2 regions of the Paenarthrobacter sp. NPDC090520 genome follow, and region 1 is predicted to be linked to the other one. Evidence: predicted binding sites of a transcription regulator. Region 1 holds the regulator's gene; the other holds the start of a gene.
The links. Region 1 encodes HrcA, which represses chaperone genes, less so after heat shock. Its sites were predicted from a motif close to TTNGCACTCGNNNNNNNCGAGTGCNAA; they were not measured.
Positions count from the first base shown of each region.

Region 2: ACIQTZ_RS00200 (FmdB family zinc ribbon protein) is a predicted target of HrcA. The motif match lies at 4,641-4,667, and genes of this name have one in related genera.

Region 1 covers NZ_JBIVXM010000002.1:184,338-193,904, forward strand. Annotated here, with positions in the region: gene lepA (translation elongation factor 4) at 1-1,320, shown strand, start outside; gene hemW (radical SAM family heme chaperone HemW) at 1,321-2,550, shown strand; gene ACIQTZ_RS03520 (DUF4870 domain-containing protein) at 2,563-2,976, opposite strand; gene ACIQTZ_RS03525 (DUF3097 domain-containing protein) at 3,081-3,947, opposite strand; gene hrcA (heat-inducible transcriptional repressor HrcA) at 4,164-5,171, shown strand; gene dnaJ (molecular chaperone DnaJ) at 5,223-6,353, shown strand; gene ACIQTZ_RS03540 (16S rRNA (uracil(1498)-N(3))-methyltransferase) at 6,356-7,138, shown strand; gene ACIQTZ_RS03545 (GerMN domain-containing protein) at 7,148-8,254, opposite strand; gene ACIQTZ_RS03550 (PhoH family protein) at 8,439-9,521, shown strand; gene ybeY (rRNA maturation RNase YbeY) at 9,518-9,567, shown strand, end outside.
Region 2 covers NZ_JBIVXM010000001.1:36,857-52,708, reverse strand. Annotated here, with positions in the region: gene ACIQTZ_RS00235 (DUF6602 domain-containing protein) at 1-218, opposite strand, end outside; tRNA gene ACIQTZ_RS00230 (tRNA-Ala) at 377-449, opposite strand; gene ACIQTZ_RS00225 (SDR family oxidoreductase) at 486-1,286, opposite strand; gene ACIQTZ_RS00220 (hypothetical protein) at 1,293-2,159, opposite strand; gene ACIQTZ_RS00215 (GNAT family N-acetyltransferase) at 2,312-2,938, opposite strand; gene galU (UTP--glucose-1-phosphate uridylyltransferase GalU) at 2,946-3,878, opposite strand; gene ACIQTZ_RS00205 (5-formyltetrahydrofolate cyclo-ligase) at 3,983-4,582, shown strand; gene ACIQTZ_RS00200 (FmdB family zinc ribbon protein) at 4,729-5,004, shown strand; gene ACIQTZ_RS00195 (Flp pilus assembly protein CpaB) at 5,072-5,824, shown strand; gene ACIQTZ_RS00190 (AAA family ATPase) at 5,838-10,121, opposite strand; gene guaA (glutamine-hydrolyzing GMP synthase) at 10,270-11,859, opposite strand; gene ACIQTZ_RS00180 (DUF3817 domain-containing protein) at 11,970-12,470, opposite strand; gene ACIQTZ_RS00175 (SURF1 family protein) at 12,467-13,330, opposite strand; gene ACIQTZ_RS00170 (PTS sugar transporter subunit IIA) at 13,399-13,887, opposite strand; gene ACIQTZ_RS00165 (glycerol-3-phosphate dehydrogenase/oxidase) at 13,953-15,707, opposite strand.

The DNA.
Region 1 (9,567 bases):
ACCGGCGTAGGCGTCGAGGCGCTCCTGGACAAGATTGTTCACGATCTCCCGGCTCCCGTTGGCGATCCCAATGCCCCTGCGCGAGCCATGATCTTTGACTCGGTGTATGACACCTATCGTGGCGTAGTTACCTATGTCCGGGTGGTGGACGGCAAGCTCAACCCACGCGAACGCATCCAGATGATGTCCACCCGCGCTTCGCATGAGCTGCTGGAAATCGGTGTCAGCTCACCGGAACCCACGCCATCCAAGGGCCTCGGTGTGGGTGAGGTGGGATACCTCATCACCGGAGTGAAGGATGTCCGCCAGTCCAAGGTTGGTGATACGGTCACCAACCTGGCCAAGCCGGCATCCGAGTCGCTCAGCGGCTACGCCGACGCCAAGCCCATGGTCTTCTCCGGTCTCTATCCGCTGGATGGTACGGATTACCCGGTCCTCCGCGACGCCCTGGAAAAGCTGATGCTCAACGACGCGGCGCTCGTGTACGAGCCGGAGACTTCGGCAGCGCTGGGCTTTGGATTCCGGGTCGGTTTCCTCGGCCTGCTGCACCTTGAAATCACGCGTGAGCGCCTGGAGCGGGAGTACAACCTCGACCTCATCTCAACTGCGCCCAACGTGGAGTACGAGGTAACGCTCGAGGACAAGAAGGTGGTCCACGTCACGAACCCGAGTGAGTACCCTGTGGGTAAGATCGCCGAGGTCCGTGAGCCGATGGTGTCGGCTACTGTCCTCGCCCCCAATGAGTTCGTCGGTGCCATCATGGAACTCTGCCAAAGCCGCCGCGGCCAGATGAAGGGCATGGACTACCTCTCCGAGGATCGTGTTGAGCTCAGGTACTGGATTCCGCTTGCTGAAATCGTGTTCGACTTCTTCGACCTCCTCAAGTCCAAGACCCGTGGCTATGCGTCGCTGGACTGGAAGGCGGACGGCGAACAGGTGGCTGATCTCGTCAAGGTGGATATCCTCCTTCAGGGCGAACAGGTGGATGCCTTCAGTGCCATCACCCACCGCGACAAGGCCTACTCGTACGGGGTCATGATGACCTCGAAGCTTCGCGAGCTCATTCCGAGGCAACAATTCGAGGTGCCCATCCAGGCCGCCATCGGCTCGCGGATCATCGCCCGTGAAAGCATCAGGGCCATCCGCAAGGACGTCCTTGCCAAGTGCTATGGCGGTGACATCACCCGTAAGCGCAAGCTGCTTGAGAAGCAAAAAGAGGGCAAGAAGCGCATGAAGATGGTGGGTCGTGTGGAGGTTCCCCAAGAGGCCTTCATCGCAGCCCTCACCACGGACGAGTCCAAGGACAAGGCCAAGAAATAAATGCCCAGCGTCCTTCCTTTGGGCGATCCGGCACCTGCGGACGGGCTCCTGCCCCCGCAGGTGCTCAGTGGCGTCCAAGACCGTAAATTCGGCCTGTATGTCCACATCCCTTTTTGCGCGGTCCGCTGCGGTTACTGCGATTTCAACACCTACACCGCCACTGAACTGGGCGGCGGCGCGTCGCAGGACGCCTATGCCGGCACGGCCGTGGCCGAAGTGGATTTCGCCGTTCGCGCGCTGGAGGCTTCCGGCGTTCCATCCCGCCCGCTGAGCACCGTCTTCTTCGGCGGTGGCACCCCTACGCTGCTCCCGGCGGAAGACCTGGCACGGATCCTGCGTGCCGCCGTCGGACACTGGGGACTTGGGCCGGACGCAGAGGTGACCACCGAGGCGAACCCTGATTCCGTCACGCCCGAGTCCCTCCAAGTGCTCGCGGATGCCGGGTTTACCCGGGTGTCGTTCGGCATGCAGTCCGCTGTGCCGCATGTCCTCAAGGTCCTTGACCGCACCCACACCCCCAGCAGGGTCCCGCTGGTTGTTCAATGGGCACGCGACGCGGGCCTGGCGGTAAGCCTCGACCTGATCTACGGCACCCCGGGTGAGTCCATGGACGACTGGCGGCTGTCCTTGGAAACCGCCCTGTCCTACAATCCTGACCACATCAGTGCGTACGCGCTGATCGTCGAGGATGGCACCAAACTGGCTGCCCAGATCCGGCGTGGGGAAGTGCCGGGAATCGACGACGACGACCACGCAGCAAAGTACGAGCTCGCCGACCAGCTGATTTCAGCGGCAGGCCTCACCTGGTACGAGGTCAGCAACTGGGCCAGGACTCCCGAACAGGCGTGCCGCCACAACCTCGCCTATTGGCGGGGCGACGACTGGTGGGGGATCGGCCCGGGAGCCCATTCCCATGTTGGCGGTGTCCGGTGGTGGAACGTCAAGCACCCCACTGCCTACGCTTCACGCCTGGCGGCGGCAACGTCGCCTGCTGCGGGCAGGGAAACCCTCGACGCCGGTACGCGGGAAGTGGAGCGCATCATGCTTGAGGCGCGCCTTGGCTCGGGATTGGACGTGGATGCCTTGGACAAAGTGGGCAGACATGCCATGGCCGGGCTGATTGCCGATGGCCTGGTGGATCCCGCTGCGGCCTTCAAGGGCCGCTTGGTGCTGACCCTCAAGGGCCGTTTGTTGGCGGACGCAGTGGTGCGCAGGATCCTGCCGGACTGACCGCCCGCGGCGCTATTTGATCCAGCGCAGGTTGAAACGGTAGCGGTGGGGTTGGCCGTGGTTGACGCGGATGCCCGCGGAAACCGAGAAGCACGTCAAGGCCACCCAGATGGCTGTCGCGATGACCGCGAAGATGTTGCCCACAACCGGCAGCAGGACCAGGATGTTCGCCAACACGGCCGCGATGGTGGGCGGAAGCGTGAAGTTCAGGGCTTCCTTGGACTCCTGCGCCGTAAACGGTCCACGCTCGCGGAAGATCAAGTAGATGAGCAAGGACGGAAGGCAGCCGAGGATTCCACCGAAGTGCGCCAACGTGGCCCACTGCCGGTCTTCGCTTGCCGTGAGGGGCAGTGCATTCGCAGGTGCGCCATGGTACTGGGGCTGGCCTGCGGCCCTGCCCTGTTCTTCTGGAGCGTTCTCTGCCACGGTGTCTTCCCTTTGCTGTAAAAATGCGGTGTTGCTGTCCCAGAATACTGGGTCCGGACTCCCTGCAGGGACCATCCGTCCCTGAAACGGGCAGGTGTCCCTGCTCAGGGGGCGGTCAGGAAGTCGATGACTTCCTCCACGCGCCCCAGAAGGGACGCTTCCAGGTCCGCATACGTCCGCACAGCCCCGAGCAAGCGCTGCCAACCAAGCCCGATGTCCTCCGCCGTTTCGTGCGGCCAGCCGAAAGCCCTCAGGATTCCCGTCTTCCAGTCCGTGCCGCGAGGCACGTCGGGCCACTGTTCGATGCCCAGTACCTTGGGGCGGATCGCCTGCCATACATCGACGTAGGGGTGTCCCACGATCAACACGTTTCCCGTGGCTCCCGGTACCTGCATGGCCTCGGCCGCAATGCGTGACTCCTTCGAACCGGCCACCAAGTGGTCCACCAGGATTCCGAGCTTGCGTTGCGGTCCGGGTCCGAAGGCGGCGATGGCGGACCGGAGGTCGTCCACGCCATGTAGCGGCTCCACGACGATGCCTTCCACCCGGAGGTCGTCACCCCAGACCTTTTCTACGAGTTCGGCGTCGTGCTTGCCTTCCACCCAGATCCGGCTGGCTTTTGCCACTTGTGCGCGTTGGCCCTGGACTTTGACAGAGCCCGACGCCGTCCGGCCGGGCTGGACAGCGCCGGCCTGGACAGCGCCGGCCGGTTGCCTGGCGGCCGGGGGGAGCAGACGAATGGCCTGGCCCTCCAGGAGGAAGCCGAACCCCAGTTGGAAGGACCGCGTCTTGCCCCGGCGGTCCTCAAGCGACACGATGTGCATTCCGCCGGACTTCTCTACCCGGACGACCTCGCCCACCCACCCGGATTGGACGTCTTCCAGGACCATCCCGCGCTGGACAGGCACTTCGGGAAGCTGCTGTTTGACGGGTGCGGAAAGGTCCTGCGGACCCCATGTGTCGAAAGCCAAGGACTTCATACCTCTTCGCGCTGGGTTTGATGGGCCGGTAACGGGTGGAGCCGGCTCCCCGGACGTCATCCGCGGGCGTTTTCAATGCTAGCAACGGGGTGGCCCATACTAGACTTGTTAGCACTTAGGCATGTTGAGTGCTAAAAGCAAGGGTCAGTCCGGGTCCATCCCATGCCGGGCAGCCCGCATTCGGAGCGTCGACAGGAGGTGTTGCACATGAGTGAGCCGCGCAAGCTGGAAGTGTTGCGTGCCATCGTCGAGGATTACGTGCACTCTCGCGAACCTGTCGGGTCCAAGGCATTGGTGGAGAGGCACCATCTGGGCGTTTCCAGTGCCACCATCAGGAATGACATGGCCGTCCTGGAAGAGGAAGGCCTCATTGCCGCCCCGCACACCAGCGCGGGCCGCATTCCCACGGACAAGGGCTACAGGTTGTTCGTGGACCGGATTTCCCAAGTGAAGCCGCTCTCGGCCGCCGAGCGCCGGGCCATCCATTCCCTGCTTGAAGGCCCCGACGATCTTGACGACATCCTGGAGCGGACAGTCAGGCTCCTGTCGCAGTTGACCAACCAGGTAGCGGTGGTGCAATACCCGCACTCCAAGCGGGCCCTGGTCCGGCATGTGGAGTTCGTGCTGCTGGCACCCAAGCAGGTGTTGGTGGTCCTGATCGCGGACACCGGCAGCGTGGGACAAAAAGTCATCGATGCCGGAACCGAGGTCAGCAACGAGTCGTTGCTGGCCCTGCGTGCGAGGTTCCTGGGCAGCATTGCCGGCACTCCCTTGGAGCTGTTGCCGCAGGTGCTGCCCTCCGTCGTGGCCTTGTGCAGGCCGGAAGTCCGTGGGGTGGCGCAGGTCCTGGCCTCCGGACTCCAATCCCTCAGCGATACCGGCCGCGAAGAGCGCATCCTGATGGCGGGAACAGCAAACCTGGCCCGCTCCAACGTGGACTTCCCCCTGAGCATCGGCCCGGTACTTGAGGCCCTCGAGGAACAAGTAGTGATGCTTCGGTTGTTGTCTGACATGGGTGATGATCCACGCGGGGTCACCGTCAGCATCGGCCGGGAGAACCCCTATGACGGGCTGTCCGAGGCCTCGGTGGTCGCCACGGGTTACGGCTCCGGCGCCAAGGTGGGCATCCTGGGGCCCACCCGGATGGACTATCCCACCACCATGGCCGCCGTGCGGGCCGTGGCCCGCTACCTTTCCCGTATTCTCGGCGGCTGAGGCCGGCCACCAACGTAAGAACCGCAGCACAACAAGGAAGAGATACTGACTTTGAGCAGCCACTATGACGTTTTGGGAGTCTCCCCGGAAGCCACCGGAGAAGAGATCAAAAAGGCGTACCGCAAGTTGGCGCGAAAACTGCACCCGGACGTGAACCCGGGCGAGGATGTCGCTGAGCAGTTCAAGGCCGTGACGCACGCCTACGAAGTGCTGTCCGACCCGCAGAAACGCCGCGTGTACGACGCCACCGGCAACGAGAACGGAACCGACAACGGTTTCGGTGGCGGCTACTCCGGGCAGGGCTTTGCCTTCCAGGACATCTTCGATACCTTCTTTGGCGGTGGCGGCGGGGGACACGCAGGTCCTGCCTCCCGCGTCCGGCGCGGCCAGGATGCCCTCATCAGCGTCCGCATCGACCTCAAGGACGCGGTCTTCGGCGTCAACAAGAAGCTTGAAGTCGACACCGCGGTTGTCTGCCCCACCTGTGATGGCAGCTGCTGCCGTCCCGGAACGCACCCTGAACGCTGCGACATCTGTGGTGGCAGCGGCCAGGTCCAGCGGGCAGTGCGCTCCATCCTCGGCCAAGTCATGACCACGGCCCCGTGTGGCTCCTGCGAAGGCTTCGGCACCATCATCAAGGACCCCTGCAACGAGTGCAGCGGCCAGGGCCGCATCCGCAGCCGCCGCTCGCTGACCATCAAGGTGCCGGCGGGCGTGGCAACGGGAACGCGCATCCAGCTGTCCGGCCAGGGTGAGGCAGGCCCTGCCGGAGGCCCTGCCGGCGACCTCTACGTTGAGATCCGCGTCAACAGCGATTCCACGTACATCCGCGAAGGCGACGACCTCCACGCAACACTGAGCGTGCCGATGACTGCTGCCGCGCTGGGAACGGAACTGACCCTGGAGACCTTCGATGGCGCCCAGGAAATCGACGTCAAGGCGGGCACGCAGTCGGGTGAAATCATTACCCTCCGCGGTTTGGGGGTCACCCATCTTCGTGGCTACGGCCGCGGAGACCTCAAGGTGCACTTGCACGTCGAGACGCCGGTCAAGCTGGATGCCGCGCAGGAAGACCTGCTGAGGCAGCTTGCGAAGTTGCGCGGTGAGCAGTTCACGGAAGGCAAGCTCGTAGCCAGTGGCGGCATGTTCGCCAAGCTCCGGGACAAGCTCGGTAACCTGTAGCGGTGAGCAACCCCGTCTTCTTCACCCCGGCCGGGAGCCTGGACGGACTGGGGCCGGGTTCCGTGTTCATCCTCGAAGGTCCTGAAGCCCGCCACGCCGTGACCGTGAAGCGGCTGGCCGTCGGCGAACCCGTGGATCTCGCGGACGGGTCCGGCGCCCGGCTCACTGGCAAGGTGTCCGACGCCGGCCAAGGCTCGCTTTCGGTGACGGCAACGGACGTGGTCTTCGAGGAACAACCGTCGGTGCGGCTGGTGCTGGTCCAGGCCCTGGCCAAGGGCGACCGGGACGAGCTCGCCATCGAGACCGCCACGGAACTCGGCATCGACGCTGTCATTCCCTGGCAGGCGGAACGTTCCATCGTGCGGTGGAAGGGCGACCGTGCGGCCAAGGCCCATGCAAAGTGGCAGTCGGTGGTCACCGCCGCTGCCAAGCAGGCACGTCGCGCCTGGATCCCCGAGGTCAGGTCCATCGTGGACTCCGCATCGCTGGCCAAGGCAGTCGCTGAGGCAGACGTGGCCGTCATCCTCCATGAGGATGCAAAGAATGGACTGCGGTCCGTCCTGGAAGGCGCGGCCCAACTGGCCGGTGCCGACCCTCACGCACCCCGGGAAGTCCTGTTGATCGTTGGACCGGAGGGTGGCATCTCGCCGCGCGAAGTAACCCGCCTGAGCGATGCTGGTGCCGTGACGGCCCTGTTGGGCCACCATGTCCTGAGGTCATCGACGGCCGGGCCTGCCGCCGTCGTACTGGCGAGCGATGTCCTGGGGCGCTGGCAGGAGGCTTGACCCAGGGCGTCAGTTGACGTTGAAGAGCCTGGTATCCAGTGTCGATTCGTCGGCTTGCCCGGAACTGTCCACCTGGGTCACGCGAAGCTCGTAGCGCCCGGGCTTCAGCGTGGCGCTGAAGGTGAAGACGCCGAATTGTCCCGGTTCACCGGTGGATTTCACTTGGCCGGTGAGCAGGCTGGTCCTGGCGCCGCCGTTATCCTGCAGGATTTGCCAGTTCACCGGCTTGGAGCTGTCCGTGCTGCGGCCGTTGAACTTGACGGCACCGGCCGGCAAAGTCGTGTCCTCCTGGGGGTCGATGATCCACAGGGGAGCCACCATCGAGGCGTCCCTCGCCATGGGTTGGCCGAGTTTCACTTGGCCGAAGGCCATGAAGTCGGTGTGTCCATCCACCAGGATGACCACCTGGATCTGTTGCCCGGAGTTGATCAGCCCGGAGGACGAGGCTGCTGCAGTGGCTGTGTACACCAACTGCTGGACCGCCCGTTGGGCCATGCCGGCGTCGAGGTTCGAGTTGAAGGCGTCCCGCGAAATGTCCACCGTGATGACGTTCTTGCCTGAGATCGATGTGGCCAGGCTGCCGGGTTCCTGCCATGGGGTGAAGAAATCGTGGTCCAGCGGCTTCTCGGCCATCATGATGCGCAAGGCCGTGGTGACGGGGTTCCCGTCGCCGGAGATGTCCCGGAACTCGCGGTAGAGGTAGACGTTGTCCTTGCTCCGCCCGATCCAATAGACCGGGATCTTGGTGGAGGCCTGGGTGGTTTCCAACGGCGCGTTGCTCGCGGGGGCGTCCTGGACATTGATGGCCGGGCTTGAGGTGGGCGCGGTGGTGCCGCCGTTGGCGATGCAACCGGTCAGGAACAGGACGGCAGCCATAGCGGGCGCGGCAACGGCGGACTTCGTCCGCTTGCGGGCGCCTTGCTGTGGGGTGGCTGACTGCGTGATGTGGGGTTTCCTTGCCTTGCTTCCGCCGGAGTGGGCATCCGGTCCTGCGCGGGCGGACTTTTCACCCCGCCTTGCCAGCTTGGCATACGTCCGACGGCGGCTGGCCGGGTTTTGCCGGGCCGGCACCAACTGAAACAGGATTGATACCGGCTTGATGCCGAGTTGAGACAAACAGCCAACGTAGCGGTGGTGGCATCCGGCTCTTCGTGCGATGGTGCCGTGCCAGTTCGGACGGCAGCTTGCTGGCGTAGGATTGAAGGCATTCCGGCATATGGCCGGACCACGGTGGGCGCGGCGCCTGACCGGGGAAAAGACGATAACCAACCGGAGGAGAACAGGCCGTACGGCCAGCACTATGAGTGAATCCCTGAATGGGCGGCTGCGGACCGGCAACGGGAACCCGGCGGCCACAGAGTTCCCGCACACCTTGCCGGGCACGCGCACGGAAATCGTCACGTTCGACAATTCAGACCAGATGGTTCACTCGCTGGGCAGCCACGACGAAGCCCTGCGTTACATCGAGGACCAGTTCCCGGACGTCAACTTCCATGTGCGGGGCAACGAGTTGTCCATGTCCGGTCCGTCGGCGGTCATCCCGCGGATCATGCGGCTTCTGGAAGAAGTGCGCGGGCTCGTCGCCAAGGGCACTACCGTCACGCCGGACATCCTGCAGCAGCTCGTTTCCCTGCTGGGGGCGCAGTCCGTCCAGAACCCTGTTGACGTCCTGACACACAACATCCTGTCCAGCCGGGGCAAGACCATCCGCCCCAAGACGCTGAACCAGAAGAACTACGTCGACGCCATCGACGACAACACCGTGATCTTCGGCATCGGCCCGGCCGGTACGGGCAAGACGTACCTGGCCATGGCAAAGGCCGTCCAGGCCTTGCAAAACAAGGAAGTCAGCCGGATCATCCTGACGCGTCCGGCAGTGGAAGCAGGGGAGCGGCTGGGCTTCCTTCCCGGTACCCTCAGCGACAAGATCGACCCCTACCTCCGTCCGCTGTACGACGCCTTGCACGACATGATGGACCCCGAGTCGATTCCCCGCCTCATGGCCGCCGGCACCATCGAAGTTGCCCCGCTGGCCTACATGCGTGGTCGGACGCTCAACGATGCCTTCATCATCCTGGACGAGGCGCAGAACACTACTCCGGAGCAGATGAAGATGTTCCTGACGCGCCTTGGTTTCGGTTCCAAGATGGTTGTGACGGGAGACGTGACCCAGATCGACCTTCCCTTCGGCGCAACGTCCGGCCTGCGGATCGTGAGGGAGATCCTGACGGGCATCGACGACGTCAACTTCTCGATCCTGGAGGCGGCCGACGTCGTCAGGCACCGCCTCGTGGCAGACATTGTTTCTGCGTACAGCAAATGGGACGACGCCCACCGCCCGGCGACAGCGGGCACCCAGCACAAACGCGGAGAACACAAATGAGCATTGAGGTCAACAACGAATCCGGCGTGGAGGTGGACGAAGCCCA
Region 2 (15,852 bases), on a different contig from region 1:
CAGTTGCGAAGAAATTCTGCCCAAGCGGTCTGTATTTCTTTGCCACCCTCCTGGGTGCGGCTCTTGTCCTTTGATGTTTGGCTGTAGATTCGATCCCAATCATCCGCCATCTCCTGCGCCGTTAGGCTCAACCAACGCATGTGGGCGTGATTCATCGTTTCAGTTGAATCTGCACCTTGAACATTCAACTTATCTGAACCGGTTTCTTGTTGTTCCATATAGCAATACTTACCACCGCGGATGGGCGGTGACTTGAGCACACAGTAGCCGTCGGGGATGAGCCCTGCGGTACGTTTGCGGTACGCCCAGTTTTGCTTGGAATTCAGAAAAGCCCGCCGAGCCTGCGTTTTCGCAGGTCAGGCGGGCTTTTTCTCTGTGGAGCTAAGGAGATTCGAACTCCTGACCTCTTCGATGCGAACGAAGCGCTCTACCAACTGAGCTATAGCCCCTGGACCATGCTGTACGGCGTGGCCAGTGTCCCTAGGCTATAAAGTTTCCCGGCGCTTTTCCAACCACGACACGTACGACTCCGTCCCGTACTTTTCTCCTGGCGCCAGGTTGAGCCCTGCACGGAGGTAGCGACCCATGGGGCCGGGCAACGGGAACCCGACTACCCGTCCATGTGATCGCGTGACCGCCTTCCAGGACAGTGCCATGTCCTGCATGCTCAGCACCTCAGGACCACCCACCGTCCTCATCCGGTGGTTCTTGGGGGAACGCGGCGCCAGTGCTTCCTCAAGCAACGCCCGGGCGACGTCCGAAGGCGAGATCGTCTGGAACCTGGCGCCTTTGAACACTGGGATAAGCCCTACGCGGGCACCGGCGGCAAACACCATCTCCACGAGGCTGTGGAACTGCGTTGCCCGCACCACCACGGTCTCCAAGGCCGAGTCGGCGTAGACGCGTTCCTTCGCGGCCTTGGAAACGTAGAAGGAGTAACTGCTCCTGTCGCAATTGATGATGGACAACGCCACCGCCTTGGGAACGCCCGCCTGGTGGGCGGCGCCCAGAAGCCGGGAACCGCCGTCGGCGAAGTGCTTTTTCGCCTTTCCGAACTGGCCTTCCAGGCAGTCGATCACGACGTCGGCACCCGCCACCGCGGCCGCTAACCCCACGCCGGTGGTGACGTCACCCGCGTAGTAGGTGGCGCCGTCGTGATGCTTCGCGGAACCGGCGGGTGGTACGTGGCGGCTGAGGACGTTGACCGTGTGCCCCTGGCCCAGCGCACGCCGCACTACTTCGCGGCCCACCTGCCCGGTGCCGCCGGCGACGGAGACCACCGCCATGGGCGGCTAGGCCCGGCGTCGCTGCAGGACGTCGTCCAGATTGCTCAGGGCGCTGTGCCCCTTGGCCGGAGTGCGAACCTGCGTGGCGGCATCAGCCTGCTCCGCACCCTGTTTGAGGACCGGCTTCCCGACGGGCTTGGGGGCCTCGGGGAGGACCAGCGGCTCCGGCGCAGGCCGGTTTGCCTTGGCTGCGCCAACGTAGGTGGGCTTGGGAACCTCAACGGGCTTCCACGGGGTGCCACCGTCTTCGGGTGCGGCCTCGGCAGATGTGTCGCCGGCGGCGAGGGCTACGGCCAGTGCCGCTTGACGAAGTTCGACGGCGGAAAGCCTCGCCTTTTCGCCGTCTGCCTCGGCATCGAAAACAGGAGTTTCCTTGGCCTCCATGGGCGGTTCCTTGGGCAGGTACCGGGCGGGAGTGGGAATGGATTCCTTTTGGGCAGCACGGCGTGCCCGGCGTTCGCGGAGATCACGCAAGGCAAGCTGCCGCAAAACGACGACAGCGAGCACGGCACCGAGGAATGACACCAACGGCAACCAGATGGAGCCCTGCCCAAAGAGCCGGACAATGCCGGAAACCACGGCCGTCAGGAGGAGGATCAGGCCGGACAAGGCCAACGTCAGACGGGCGTACCGGATAGTGAACGGGGTACCGGACGTTTTCCGGGGAGTCGCATCAGCCACGCGGGATTCCAGGGGCGACGCCTGTGCTGTGCTGTGCATGGTCTCCATCGGTTTCTCCTGCTGAGGTGCCAAGGCCAATACCACCCCTGGCTGCGTCTCGTCGGGCTCGTCCTCGAATGGCTCTCCCGGCCCGGTGGCCGTTTGGACCTGTGGCCGCCCTTTGCGTAAAACATAGGGCGCGACCCACACCATCCAGAGCGCGACAGTGACAACGAGTATCACTGAGCTGCTGAGAGGGAAGTCCACATTCAAAACCGTAGAAGCAAATCGTCAGGTGCCGTGGCATTCCTGCCGGTGTGTCGCCCGCGAGTCCCTAAATGATTCCCGGGAAGCCCCAAAAGGGCCTATGACCTGCCCTTTCTTCCTTCCCGCCAGCTTTCCAGGAGTCCGTGCGGAACTTCGTCGGAGGTCAGCGCGAAAGATCTGTGGTCTGCCCATTCCCCGTTGATGTGCAGGTACCTTTCGCGGTAGCCCTCGTCCCGGAAGCCGAGTTTCTCCACCACGCGCAGGCTGGGTGCGTTTTCCGGCCGGATGTTGATTTCCATGCGGTGCAGGCCAAGCGTCCGGAAGCAGTGATCCGTCGCCATCGCCACAGCGGTGGGAGCGATTCCGTGTCCAGCGCGGTCCTTGTCCACCCAATACCCCAGGGTGGCCATCATGGCCGAACCCCAGACGATCGAGGAAACCGTCAATTGCCCCACGATGCGCGGTTCCCGGAAGCCGGGTGTCCACTCGGCGATGATGAACGGCAGGGCGGTGGCCTGGCGCGCCTGTTGGTTCAGGGAGGCCACCATCTGGCGGTAGCTTGGGAGGCTCCCACCCGGTGCGGGGTTGGAGGCCTCCCAAGGAGCCAGCCATTCACTGTTACGCGAGCGGACCTCGGACCATTCCCGCTTGTCCCGGTAACGGATGGGCCGAAGCACCAGGTCTCCGCTTTCCAGCGTCACCGGCCAGATCGCAGAGCCGTACATCCGGGTGTTACTGGGGAAGGGTGGCAGTGAAGTCCGGCAGCCACTCGCGGAGCTCGGGACCAAGGTCTTCTCGTTCGCAGGCCAACTCGATGCAGGCCTTCAAGTAGCTCAGCTTGTCTCCGGTGTCGTAGCGGCGGCCACGGAAGACCACGCCGTAGACGCCGTAGCCTTCGCCCTCGCCGCGGGCCAGGACCTCGAGAGCGTCGGTCAGCTGGATTTCTCCGCCGCGGCCCGGAGCTGTCTTCTCGAGGACATCGAAGACGGCCGGGTGCAGCACGTAGCGACCAATCACGGCAAGGTTTGAGGGGGCTTCATCAACGGAAGGCTTCTCCACCAGTTGCTTGATGCGGACGTACCCCTCCTCGCCGTTCTCCTCGACGTCTGCGCAACCATAGGCGCTGATCTTGGACGGTTCCACTTCAATAAGGGCCACCACGGATCCGCCGGTCTTCTGCTGCACGGCGATCATTTCGCTCAGGAGATCGTCCTTGGGATCGATCAGGTCGTCGCCGAGCAGGACGGCAAAAGGTTCGTGTCCTACGTGCTGCTTTGCGCGGAGGACAGCGTGGCCCAGGCCGTTCGGGTCGCCTTGGCGTACGTAGTGGATGTCACCAAGGTTGGTGGCCGACTGGATGGCTTCGAGCTTGGACGTGTCACCCTTCTCCGCCAAAGTGGCTTCAAGCGCAGGAACACGGTCGAAGTGGTCCTCCAACGCACGCTTGCTGCGGCCGGTGATCATCAGGACGTCATGCAGTCCAACTTTCACGGCTTCTTCGACCACATACTGGATGGCTGGCTTGTCAACCACGGGCAGCATTTCCTTCGGCATCGCCTTCGTGGCGGGGAGGAACCTGGTACCAAGACCCGCTGCGGGGATGACGGCCTTACGGACAGCATTGTTATGGTGAGTCACCGGACTAATGTAACGGACGGAACACATCAAAAGGTAAACCCCCGCCGTGCCGGGACACACAAATTGTCGGTGAATTGGCTGGTTGGGGCACTGGCGCCCCAACCGGCAAAGCACCGACGGAACGGACAATCATGGCATCGAAGGAAGAAATACGTGCCGCCCGCAGGCTGCACCGTCGCACGCTGACTCCTGAGCAGATAGCAATCGCCGGCGACGCCCTCGCGGCCCACGGAACGGCGTGGGCCAAGGACGTTTCAGGCGGCGCCCCCGGGACTTTCACCGTGTACTTGGGCGTGGCCTTCGAGCCTCCCACCCTCCCCCTGATCGAGTCCCTGCACCAGGACGGCCACCGGATCCTGCTTCCGGTGTGCGAGCCGGACAGGCAACTGAGCTGGGTGTTCTGGACCCCGGAGACGGTCTTCCTCCGCTCGGAATACGCACCGATTGACGAACCGGAGGGCGAGCGGCACGGCGCGGATGCCGCCGCGCACGCCAACGGCATCTTCATGCCTGCCACGGCTGTGGACGGAGACGGCAACCGGATCGGCCAGGGCGGCGGCTACTACGACCGCTTCCTCCAAGGCCTCGGCGCCTCGGGCCGGCAGCCCCGCACCATCGCGGTGACGTACGACGACGATGTGTTGCCTTCCGGCGCCATCCCGGCCGAGCCTTTTGACCAGCCCGTCCCCGAGGCCCTCACGCCATCGGGAATTGTGCGGCTCGGCAGGTAGTTATGGTGGCGTACGGCCGGCAACTTCAGGGTGGCGGTTGAACAGCCGGATGATAGAATTGGCACTCAGGCCCTGCGACTGCTAAGGCGGAGATCCCTCCGCCCGAGGCTGCACAGGACCTGACGTTTGTCCTGAGGAGGAATTCAGTGCCCACATACGCATACGCCTGCAAAGACTGTGACCATGCCTTTGACATCGTCCAGTCGTTTTCGGACAGTTCGCTGACGAAGTGCCCGGAATGCCAGGGCGCCCTGCGCAAGAAGTTCAACAGCGTCGGTGTTGTCTTCAAGGGCTCCGGCTTCTACCGCACGGATTCCCGCGATTCCAAGGGCAGCAGCACCGTTTCTGCTGCACCTTCGGCTGCACCGGCACCGGCATCTGCACCGGCCGCCACGCCGGCGCCCGCCGCTGCCGCGAGCTAGACCCACTTATCCACATAGGGCTGCAGGCCACTGCCTGACGGCCGGTGACGGTGGTTAGCGTGGCGTCATGCCACACTCACCGTCCTCTCCTCGCTTTGCCCGAACGCGCCATGCACATGGCGGAGTCCGCACGCGCTACACGTCCGGGCGTCCGTCAGTGCCCGCGTCTGGCAGCCTCCCCCGGCTGCTGTTCCTTTCCCGCCTTGCCCGTCACCGCCGGCTGCTCGTAGCCCTTCTGCTGTGCGTGGCGGCCGGCATCGCCGTCCAGCAGCTCACTCCCGCCCCTGAGCACCGCATCAGCATTGTGGTGGCCGCCCGGGACCTGCCCGCGGGGACAAGTCTCAGCCAAGGAGACTTCATCAGCATGGGTGTCCCACAGGACATGGCAATTTCGGGGGCCATTGGCGACCCCGCATCGCTGGCCGGACGCCAGTTGTCTTCGCCCTTGGCCAAGGGACAAATTCCTACCGAAGCGAATCTCCTGGGGCCGGGTCTTCTCATAGGGGCGCCCGCAGGATCCGCAGCAGTTCCCTTGCGCATGGCCGATCCCTCGTCCATTCAGTTGCTCTCCCCCGGACAACTCGTCAACGTGGTGCTGACCCCTGCTGACTCCTACGAAGGATCCCGCCAGAACCAGACTCTCGCTGGCCCCGTCCCCGTGCTCTGGACGTCGGGCCAAGGCGGGAAGGCCGGGCCCTGGCTGGGAACAAGCGATACCGACGGCCTGGTCGTGGTAGCGGCAGACCCTCAGCAAGCAGAAAAGCTTGCCGGCGCATCCACGCAAGGCAAGCTCTTCTTCGTGCTCATCAATACCTCTTGATCAGCGTCCGGGATCAGCCCCAGTGAGGCGGCCGCTGCTCTTTCAGCCACTGATCGTGGTCGTAGCCGGACTCGTCGCCCCACCGGCGGGGGTCGTCCTCCGCGGCCTTGTTGGGCAGGATTCCCGCGGAGGCGGGCTTCACAGCCCCGGACTTCGAGTCTTCGTCCTCCGCGCTCTTTTCGGACTCCAAGCCCTCGTGGGACTCGTTCGCTTCACGGGACTCGTTCGCCTCACGGGTCTCGTTGGCCCTACCCGACTCCTGGTCGACGGAGGCCGGTTCTTCGGAACCGTCGGAAGCGTTCGACAGTGCTTCCTGGCCCATTTCCTCGGGCTGCCCGTCCTTCTGTGCAGGCTCCACGGCAGGTTCTTCAGTGCTCACTGGCTCTTCTTTCACAACTTCACGTTCCGTGTTGTCCGCGCGGTCCCGAGACCCGACCGCGGACGGGCGCGCCACGAAACCGTGGACGCTGCCCACGTCCAATTGTTCTACGTCCATGTCCAGGAAACCATGGTGCGGGACGGAGGTTGCTTGCGGCAGGTGGTTCTCAAGGCCCAAGTAGGAACCAATACGGTCAGCGCAGGAAGAGGGATCAGTGAACACCTCGATGGTCCACAGGGACATGTACCGCCAGCCCATCCGCTCCAGCAGTTGGGGGCGCAACCTGCTGCGTTCCCGGACGCTCATCCGCCGGTAACGCTCGGTGCCGTCGGATTCAATGGCCACGGGGGTGGGGACCTCGGCACCTTCCCGGCCAATCGTGTGGACCGGATCGGCGGCGGCAGCAATGTCCAGCACTCCGTCATAGAGGTGCCATACCCGCGCTCCCCGCGCCCGCAGGCGGTCGCCAAGATCGGCCACCAGCGGATCCTCGCCGAGGGCCTGCTCACTGGCCACGGCGCGGGATGCCGGCGTGCCCAGGTTGCTGTTCCCGGACAGTTCCCGGTCCAGCAACTCATAGAAGTCCACGGCACCGTGCGACAAGCGGTCCAGGTCCAGGTCTTCAGGACGGAAGCAGCTCAGCACGTGCAGGGAACGGCGGGCTCGGGTCATGGCCAGGGCAAAGCGGTTGCGTCCGCCATCAACGGACAATGGCCCGAAGGAATGCAGGGCTCGTCCGTGCGGCGTGCGGCCATATCCCAAGGAGAAGATCACATGGTCCCGCACCAGTCCCTGTGCGCGCTCCAGATCCACCACTCGGAAGGACTCCGGTCCCGCACCAAAGAAAGCAGAGAGCAACGGATGGTTGGGCAACTGGAGCCTGATCGCTTCACCGATGCGGGCCGCATGCCGCAGGCTCGCAGTAACCACGGCCAAGGACGTGCGGGGGCGCAGCCGGGCGTGCTCGAAGACAAGGTCCACCACGCGGTTGACCTCCGCCGTCACGGATTCCACACCCTCATGGTCCGCCCCGGGAAGTCCGGTACCGTCCGGGATGTACTCCACCAGGATGGAACGGTCCAAGCCTGTCACGGAGCTGCCGTCCGGGAGGCGCCGCAACCCGCCGTCGTAATAGTTCTTGCTGAGCTGGAGGACCAGGTCCTCGTCCACGGCCCGGTACACCCAGTTCAGTTGCCACGTCGGCAGGACCCTCGCCAGCGCGGTGAAGGCACTGTCCACGGGTTCGTGGCTGGCAACTCCGGCCACTGGAGGTTCTACTGCCACGCTGAAGGTTCGGGCGTTGGCGATCTTCGCGTCGCCGAAGGCAATGACCTGGCGGGCACGGGCGATGGCCGGGAGCACTGCCTGGAGGGACGTCGACTCGGCGTCGATGATCACCACGGCATCGAACTTCTGCTCAGCGGGAAGCACCCCCGTCAGCAGGTACGGGCTGACCGACCACACGGGGACCAACAGCGGCACCAGGTCGGGTGCCTGGGCGCTCAATGCCGGGAGTGTCACCCGGCCATCCTTGAGCAGGGCGCGGAGCAGTTCTGCCTGGCGCGGGTGTTCCACGATTCCTTGGCGCCACCGGCTGGCCAGCTGCCACCGCAGGCGTGCGGCACCACTGGCAATATGCGCTTGGTCGGCCAAGCGGAATTCGGCCTCCAGCTGCCGCAGCGAATCGCCGTCGGACATGGCAAGGTAGTCATCGCCGCTGATCATGGCTTCCAGCGCAGACTGCCACCACGCGAGGTCAAGCTCGGCCGCGACGGATGCGGCAGGGACTTCACGCGCGGCAAGGTCGGTCAGCAATTCGCCCAGTCCATGCTCACGCATCTGCTCAATCAGGAGGGTGCGTTCAGGAAGGGTTTCCAAGGTGGCGGTATCGGCTACAAGCCGTTCCAGCCGTTCCATGAGCTCCGTGTAGGGACTTCCGTGCAGGGAGCCGCCATCGGAGGTGTGCTGGAGGGCCTCGCCAAGACGCTGCAACTCGCCGTCGAGTTCGCGGTAAAGCGCCCCAAGGTCGGCAAGGCCGGAAGGCACGGCGGGATGCCGCTGGGTGGTGGCGTAGCCGGCCCACAACGCGCGCTGCTCCTGGACCAGGACCAGCGAGCTATGGAGATCTGCGATGTGGACACCTGGTCGCACGTATTCCTTGGCTACCCGGCGCAAACGGGAACGCTGCATGGACGGCATCTCAAGGTTGCGTTCGCGGCGCCAGGAAGAGCTCGCCGTAGCGGAGATGAGGTCATGGACGGGACGGTCGAAAATGTCCGGGGTGAACTTGTCCAGGCTCTCACGCACGGCAATCAGCAGCTCGAGTTGGGTACCCCACTCGGTGAACGTCTCCCCGAGCCGGATCTCGGCATGGTCGGCCAACTGCTTCATCCGGTCGCGAAGGACAGGAAGCTTCTCCTCGGCCAGCCGGGCAAGCTGTTGCGCTTCCTCGGTCTCTTTGCGCGTGACCAGTCGAGCACCGTACCAAGGGCTGGACGTGGATGCCTTGCTGAAGCTGCCCAGTTCCGCAGCGCGGCGCAGGCGGCCGGCCAGTTCCTCGCGGTCCTTGATGTTGTCCAGGACGCTGCGCTTGAGCCTCACGGTGGTGGACGGGGCCGGGTGGATGGACGTCAGCTCGGCGAGGGACTGCATGGCCTGGTACGGCGAGCAGCCCCACCGTTCACGCACGTTGTGCAGCGAAGCCACATGGTCCGTCAGGGCATGGCGGTGCCCCGTCAAGGTCTCGTGGAGGTTGCCCAGCTGGGGTTCCAGGGCTTTCTCGTTCCGCATGATGGCCCGGACCAGCTGACCCTTCAGCTGTTGCGGCGTAGTGCCGTTGCCGGGGCGGAAAAGCATCGATTCGAGCCCCAGGGTGTCAAGATGCGCAGAGAGGGCTGCGAGGCTCGACTGGCGCTCCCCCACCACCAGGACGGACTTGCCCTCAGCCACCAACGCACCAACCGCGTTAATGGCTGTCTGCGTTTGTCCGCTGCCGGGAGGCGTGCTGACCACCAGGGAATCGCCGGCGCGGACAGCATCCACCACGTACTGCTGGTCGGTGTCGGCGTCCAGGAGCAGGAGTTCGTCGGCGGGATCGCGCTCGTCCAGGCTGGGGAAACGACCGGCCTTGATCGGCTCGGGCTCCACGTCGCCGCCATTGGCCGCCGTAGCCAATGCGGCCACGGTGGGGTTGTTCATGTTGATCCAAGGATCGTCGAGGTTGCCGGAGAGGTCGGCAAGCGTGGTTACCAGCAGGTTGAACTCAACGTCCGCACCATGGATCGGTTGTACCAGCGTGGCGAGGCGGTCGAGGACCGGCTGCGGATCCAGCCGCGCGGTGTTGTACGCCATCCGTGCTACCGCGTTGACGTCGAACACAATGCCATGGACAGTCTTGAGGTGCCGAACCAAGGCGGGGTTCATCCGGGCCTGTTCGGTCAATTGCAGCTCGAAGTCGTCCTCTCCAGGACGGACGGTCAGCGTGATGGCGGTCAGCATGACGGGCGCCGAAACGCGCTGCGGTTTGCCTCCTACGGCGGAAGTCCACACCACGGTTCCAGCAGAAAGGTAGCCCGCCTCGATGCCACGGTCGTTGCCGAGTTCAAAGATCTTGGAACGGATATTGCGCGCGGCACGGGCAGCAACCAGGTATTGCTGGCGGTCCCGGATCAGCGTGGACAAGCGTGTTCGGCGTCCTGCGAGCAACTGTGCCAGGCCGGACGGGTGCGCCGTGCTGAGGTCGATTGCGCCTTCCGGCGTCTTGACAAAGCGAAGCATGGTGTCCGCCCCGGTAACGGGCTTAAGTCCAGACAGCCATTTCCGGAGCTCTTCGGAGTCCTCTTCGTGGCCTTGACCTAATGACACAACTTCTGCCTTCTTTTCTGAACTAGCTTTAGACGCCTTGGACCATACCGGCATACTTTCGAGGGTAGCGGGAATACGCCCGGAGCCCGCTCCGCAACACTGGACATGGCAAAATTCGCCGTCATTTCACAGTCCCGCAAAGCATGGTCCAGGCGGTCAGCACAATGGCCGGCCTCCCGAAGGAGACCGGCCATTCACACTGCTATTCCCACTCGATGGTTCCCGGCGGCTTGCTGGTCACGTCCAGCACCACGCGGTTCACACCGTCCACCTCGTTGGTGATCCGGTTGGAGATCCGGGCCAGGAGGTCATAGGGCAGGCGGGACCAGTCGGCCGTCATGGCGTCCTCGGAGGATACGGGACGCAGCACGATCGGGTGGCCGTAAGTACGGCCATCACCCTGCACGCCGACGCTTCGGACATCCGCCAACAGCACTACCGGCATCTGCCACACGTCGTTGTCCAGGCCGGCGGCGGTCAGTTCCGCACGGGCAATGGCGTCGGCCTTCCGCAGCAGGTCCAGCCGCTCCTTGGTCACTTCCCCCACGATGCGGATGCCCAGGCCGGGGCCAGGGAAGGGCTGGCGGCCGACGATTTCCTGCGGCAGTCCCAGCTGGGCGCCAACAGCGCGAACCTCATCCTTGAAGAGCGCGCGCAGCGGCTCCACGAGTTCGAACTGCAGGTCCTCGGGGAGCCCGCCCACGTTGTGGTGGCTCTTGATGTTCGCTGCACCCTCGCCGCCGCCGGACTCGACGACGTCCGGGTAAAGCGTGCCCTGGACCAGGAACTTGATCTTTTCGCCTTCGGCAGCGGCCTGGGCGATGATGGCCCGCTCCGCCTCCTCGAAGGCGCGGATGAATTCCCGGCCGATGATCTTGCGCTTGGTCTCGGGATCGCTGACCCCTGCCAGAGCGGACTGGAAGCGCTCCTGCTCGTTGGCAACGTAGAGGTTGACGCCGGTGGCGGCCACGAAGTCGCGCTCCACCTGCTCGGCTTCGCCTTCACGAAGAAGTCCGTGGTCCACGAACACACAAGTCAGCTGGTCCCCCACGGCACGCTGAACGAGTGCTGCTGCTACGGCCGAGTCAACGCCACCGGAGAGGCCACAAATAACCTTGGAGTCGCCGATTTGTTGGCGGATGCGCTCCACCTGCTCCTCAAGGATGTTCCCGGTAGTCCAGTTAGGGGTCAGTCCGGCACCCTTGAACAGGAAGTTCTCGAGGACATGCTGGCCAAGGACGGAGTGCTTCACTTCAGGGTGCCACTGCACACCGTAAAGGCGCTTCTCCTCATTGGCGAAGGCGGCCACTGGAGCTCCGGCGGTCGTTGCCAGCACCTCGAAGCCCTCGGGTGCCTCATGGACGGAGTCACCGTGGCTCATCCAGGTGTTCTGGGACACCGGGACGCCGTCAAGGATGGAACGTGCGTCGCCAACAAGGAGGGCCTCAGTTGCGCCGTACTCCCGCAGGCCGGTCTGGGCAACCTTGCCACCCAGGGCGTTGGCCATGGCCTGGAAGCCGTAGCAAATGCCGAAGACGGGCACTCCGGCCTCGAAAAGGTCCGCTCCAACGTTCGGAGCTCCTTCGGCGTAGACACTGGAGGGTCCGCCGGACAGGATGATGGCTGCCGGGTTCTTGGCCAGAAGCTGCTCGGTGGTGAACGTGTGCGGAACAATCTCCGAATACACATTCGCTTCGCGGACGCGGCGGGCAATCAGCTGCGCGTACTGGGCACCGTAGTCAACAACCAGCACCGGCTTCTGGGAAGTCTGGGGTGCGGTGGGAGTAGTCACCAAACAAGACTACTTTGCCGGGCCGCCCCGGTGCACACCGGGGCGGCCTTGAAGTGGGCAAATCCGGGGCGGCCGTAAGGCATCTCACATGCGTCGGGCCACGGAGGAGCCTAGTAGCGCTTGGAGGCCTGCGGATTAGCAGCGAGCTCGGCCTCAACCTGGGCGTGGAACTTCTTCTCCACGATGAAGGACATGAGCGGAACAACGCCACCTGCCGCCAGGAGAATCAGCTTGGAGAACGGCCAGCGCAGGAGCGACCACAAGCGGAAGTTGGAGATCAGGTACACCACATACATCCAGCCGTGGACGATCAGGACCGTGGTGGAAATGTTGAATCCGCCGATCACTCCCTTGGGCTCCGACTCGGCGAACCCGAAGCCGAACGGCTGTCCGGTCACGGCGTCGGTTCCGCCGGCGAAGAGGGACACCCCAAAGCCGTAACGGGCGATCAGTTCAGCGCACAGGAGGAGCAGCATGGCACCGGTGAGGTAGGCCATGACCTTGTAGAACTTCAACGCCGAACGGATCTGGGCTTCCGTTCCGCCGAACCGCCGCTTCTTGGGCTTGGGTCCGGACTGTTCGGGCTGGATGGCCGGTTTGGGCTCAATCATGGTTGCACCTTTTGTTCTGGCTCACTGTTGTTCGGCTCAGTTGCTTGTTGTTCCGGAGCTGGATGGTCGTCCGGCTCGTCCTCGTACTCGTCGTCATCGCCTTCGAGGCCACGGCGATAGTCGTCCGCCACCATCCGCCACCAGATGTACAGGGCGAATCCTGCGAAGACCACCCACTCCACGGAGTAGAACAGGTTGAGCCAATTGACCTGTTGGGCCGGGGGTTGGGCAGGAATGTTCAGTGCCTTGACGGCGTCGTTGGCAGCAACGGGTCCCGCGTCCGTGGTTTGGGAGGTTGCGGCAACGAATCCGGGGTAGCTGGACACTCCCCAGTCGTTGATGAGTTCCGCAACGGCGACAGCGGACGCACGGCCTGGACCGGCGTCGACATTTGGCACCGGCGCTTCAGACGGCAGCAGGCGGCCGGTCACCGTCACAGTGCCCGACGGCGGCTGGTCGGCTTGGGCGGGATCGGCCACCCAACCGCGGGCTACCGGAATCCAGGTCTGAGGCGACGCTGCGACGCCGCTGAGCTTGGGAGCGTTGTCCACTGCGAACGCCGAGACGATCCAGTAGCCCTTTTGGTTGTCGAAGAGCCTGCCTTCGACCAGAACCTGCTTACCGGCGTCGTAGTGTCCCGTAGCGCTGACCATCTGGTCCTGGACCGAGCCGGGGAAGAATTGTCCTGGCTTGAGGACGTCCACCAACGGCTTGACATCCTCCACGCTGGACGGCTCCGGCGGTTCGTGCTGCGTCGAGCGGCTCAGCTGCCACTGGCTGAGCAGCACGAACACCCCGGACAGCAGGAGCGCAAAGACCAGTCCTGCGATCCAACGGGGTTTCAACGCAGTTTTCAACACCCCTTAACCGTACTTCGTCCGGCTGTAGAACAACGAAACGGGCCTGGAGTGGGACCCTGCCCCAATCTCTAGTGGTCGAAGAACACCAGGCTTGAGTTGATGAGCTCGGAGATGACCTCGGGATCGTGCGCACGGCGGAGCGATTCGCGGAAGGACTCCTTGGACAGGGACCGGGCCAGGGTGGCCAGGACTTCCAGATGGTCGGAGAAGGAGCTTGCGGGGGTCGCGATCAACAGGACCACAGTGGCCGGGCCATCGCTGGCGCCGAAGTCGAGGGAATGCCCGAACTTGGTGACGCCCACGGCGATGGAGATCCGGTCGACGTACTCGCTGCGTGCATGCGGGAGCCCGATGCCGCCCGGCAAGCCGGTGGCCAACTGGTGTTCGCGCGAATTGACGGTCTCCAGGAACCCTTCCAGGTTGGAGATCCGGCCGGCGGCGTAGAGCCTTTCCGCAAGTTGGGCCGCGGCATCACTCTTGTCTGCAGCAACAAGTTCAAGAATGACGGTGTCCGGCGTGGTCAGTTCCGCGTCATACCGGTCAAGTGGTTCGGCCAAGTCGTGTTTCCCTCCAGTGTGGCCTTCCGGCCGCAGCTCCCCGGCTTCATGGTTCCCGACGCGCGTCAGCGAAGGGGAACGATGTCATCGACTCCCATGCGCGCGGCATCTGCCGACTCGTCGTCGGGTTGCTCCTGGCTCAGCCGTTCGGCCTCCACCCGCGCCAGATAGTGCTTGATTTCGCTTTCGCGCTGGGTTTCGCTCCAGCCGAGGATTTCTCCCATCAGCTTAGCCACTACGGGCACGGCGGACACACCCCGGTCCCACGCTTCGATGGAAATCCGCGTCCTGCGCGTCAAAACGTCGTGAACATGACGTGCGCCCTCGTGCGTCGTGGCGTAGACCACCTCGGCTGCCAGGTAATCGTCCGCGCCCGGCAGCGGTTCTCCCAGCCCGGGTTGGCGGGCGATCAGTCCCAACACTTCCGACGCCATGGACCCATAACGGTTGAGCAGGTGCTCCACCCTGGCCACGTGGACTCCGGCCTCGTCGGCCGAGCGGGCGCGACGGTTCCACGCCGCTTTGAAGCCCTCAGCACCGAGCAGCGGAATAGTCTCGGTGCAACTGGAGGGAACGCGCTCGTCCATGGCCCGGGTTGCCTCGTCCACTGCATCCTTGGCCATGACCCTGTACGTTGTGTACTTGCCACCAGCCACCACCACGAGCCCGGGGACCGGGTGTGCCACCACGTGTTCGCGGGACAGCTTGGCGGTGGAGTCGTTGTCGCCGGCGAGCAGCGGCCGGAGGCCCGCGTAGACGCCTTCCACATCTTCCCGGGTCAGCGGACGCTTGAGGACGCGGTTGACGTGTTCCAGGACGTAGTCAATGTCCTTGCTGGACGCCGCCGGGTGCGCCTTGTCCAACTTCCAGTCGGTGTCCGTGGTGCCAATGATCCAGTGGCGGCCCCAGGGTATGACGAAGAGCACCGACTTCTCCGTGCGAAGGATCAGTCCCACGGTGGATTGGAACCTGTCCCGCGGGACCACCAGGTGAATACCCTTGGACGCCCGTACTTTCAACTGGCCCCTGTCGGTGACCATCGCCTGTGTCTCGTCAGTCCAGACGCCCGTGGCGTTGACAACCTGCTTCGCACGGACTTCGAAGACGGTGCCGTCTTCCTGGTTCTCCAGCTTGGCTCCCACCACGCGTTCGCCTTCGCGGAGGAAATCCACCACGCGGACCCGGTTGGCAGCGTAAGCGCCGTAGTGCGCAGCGGTCCTGACCACATTAACCACCAGGCGGGCATCGTCCACCTGGGCGTCGTAGTAGCGGATGGAACCCACGAAGGCGTCGTCCTTGAGGCTGGGAGCCGCCCGCAAGGTGCCACGCTTGGACAGGTGCTTGTGCATCGGCACGCCGCGGCTGTGGCCGGAGGTGACGCCGAGGGTGTCGTACAGCATGATGCCGGCGCCAACGTAGGGCCGCTCCCACACCCTGCGGGTCAGCGGGTACAGGAAAGGCACTGGGCGCACCAGGTGCGGAGCAATGGTCTGGATCAGGAGGCCGCGTTCCTGGAGGGCTTCCTGGACCAACGCGAAATCCAGCATCTCCAGGTAGCGCAGGCCGCCGTGAATGAGCTTGGAGGAACGCGACGAGGTTCCGGAGGCCCAGTCGCGGGCTTCCACGATGCCCACCGTCAAGCCGCGCGTCACGGCATCCAGCGCAGCCCCCGCACCCACCACGCCACCACCGACGATCAGGATGTCGAGTTCCTTGCCTGACTCCGCCGTGGCTTTCAGGGCTTCGATGGAAGCGGCGCGGGACTCCGGGCTCAGGGCTCCGGAGGGATTCACCTGTGGGCCGCCTGCGACATTGCTCATCGGACTCCTCCTCAAACGCAATTGCTGGTAGTCCCCCTACCCTACTTGCTGGCCGCCGTCGTGGGCAGTGCCGGCCCGGCAGGACGGCGAGGCGCCCTCGGAAGCAAAGCGAAACCCCCGCCGGGTCCGGATTGCTCCGGACCCG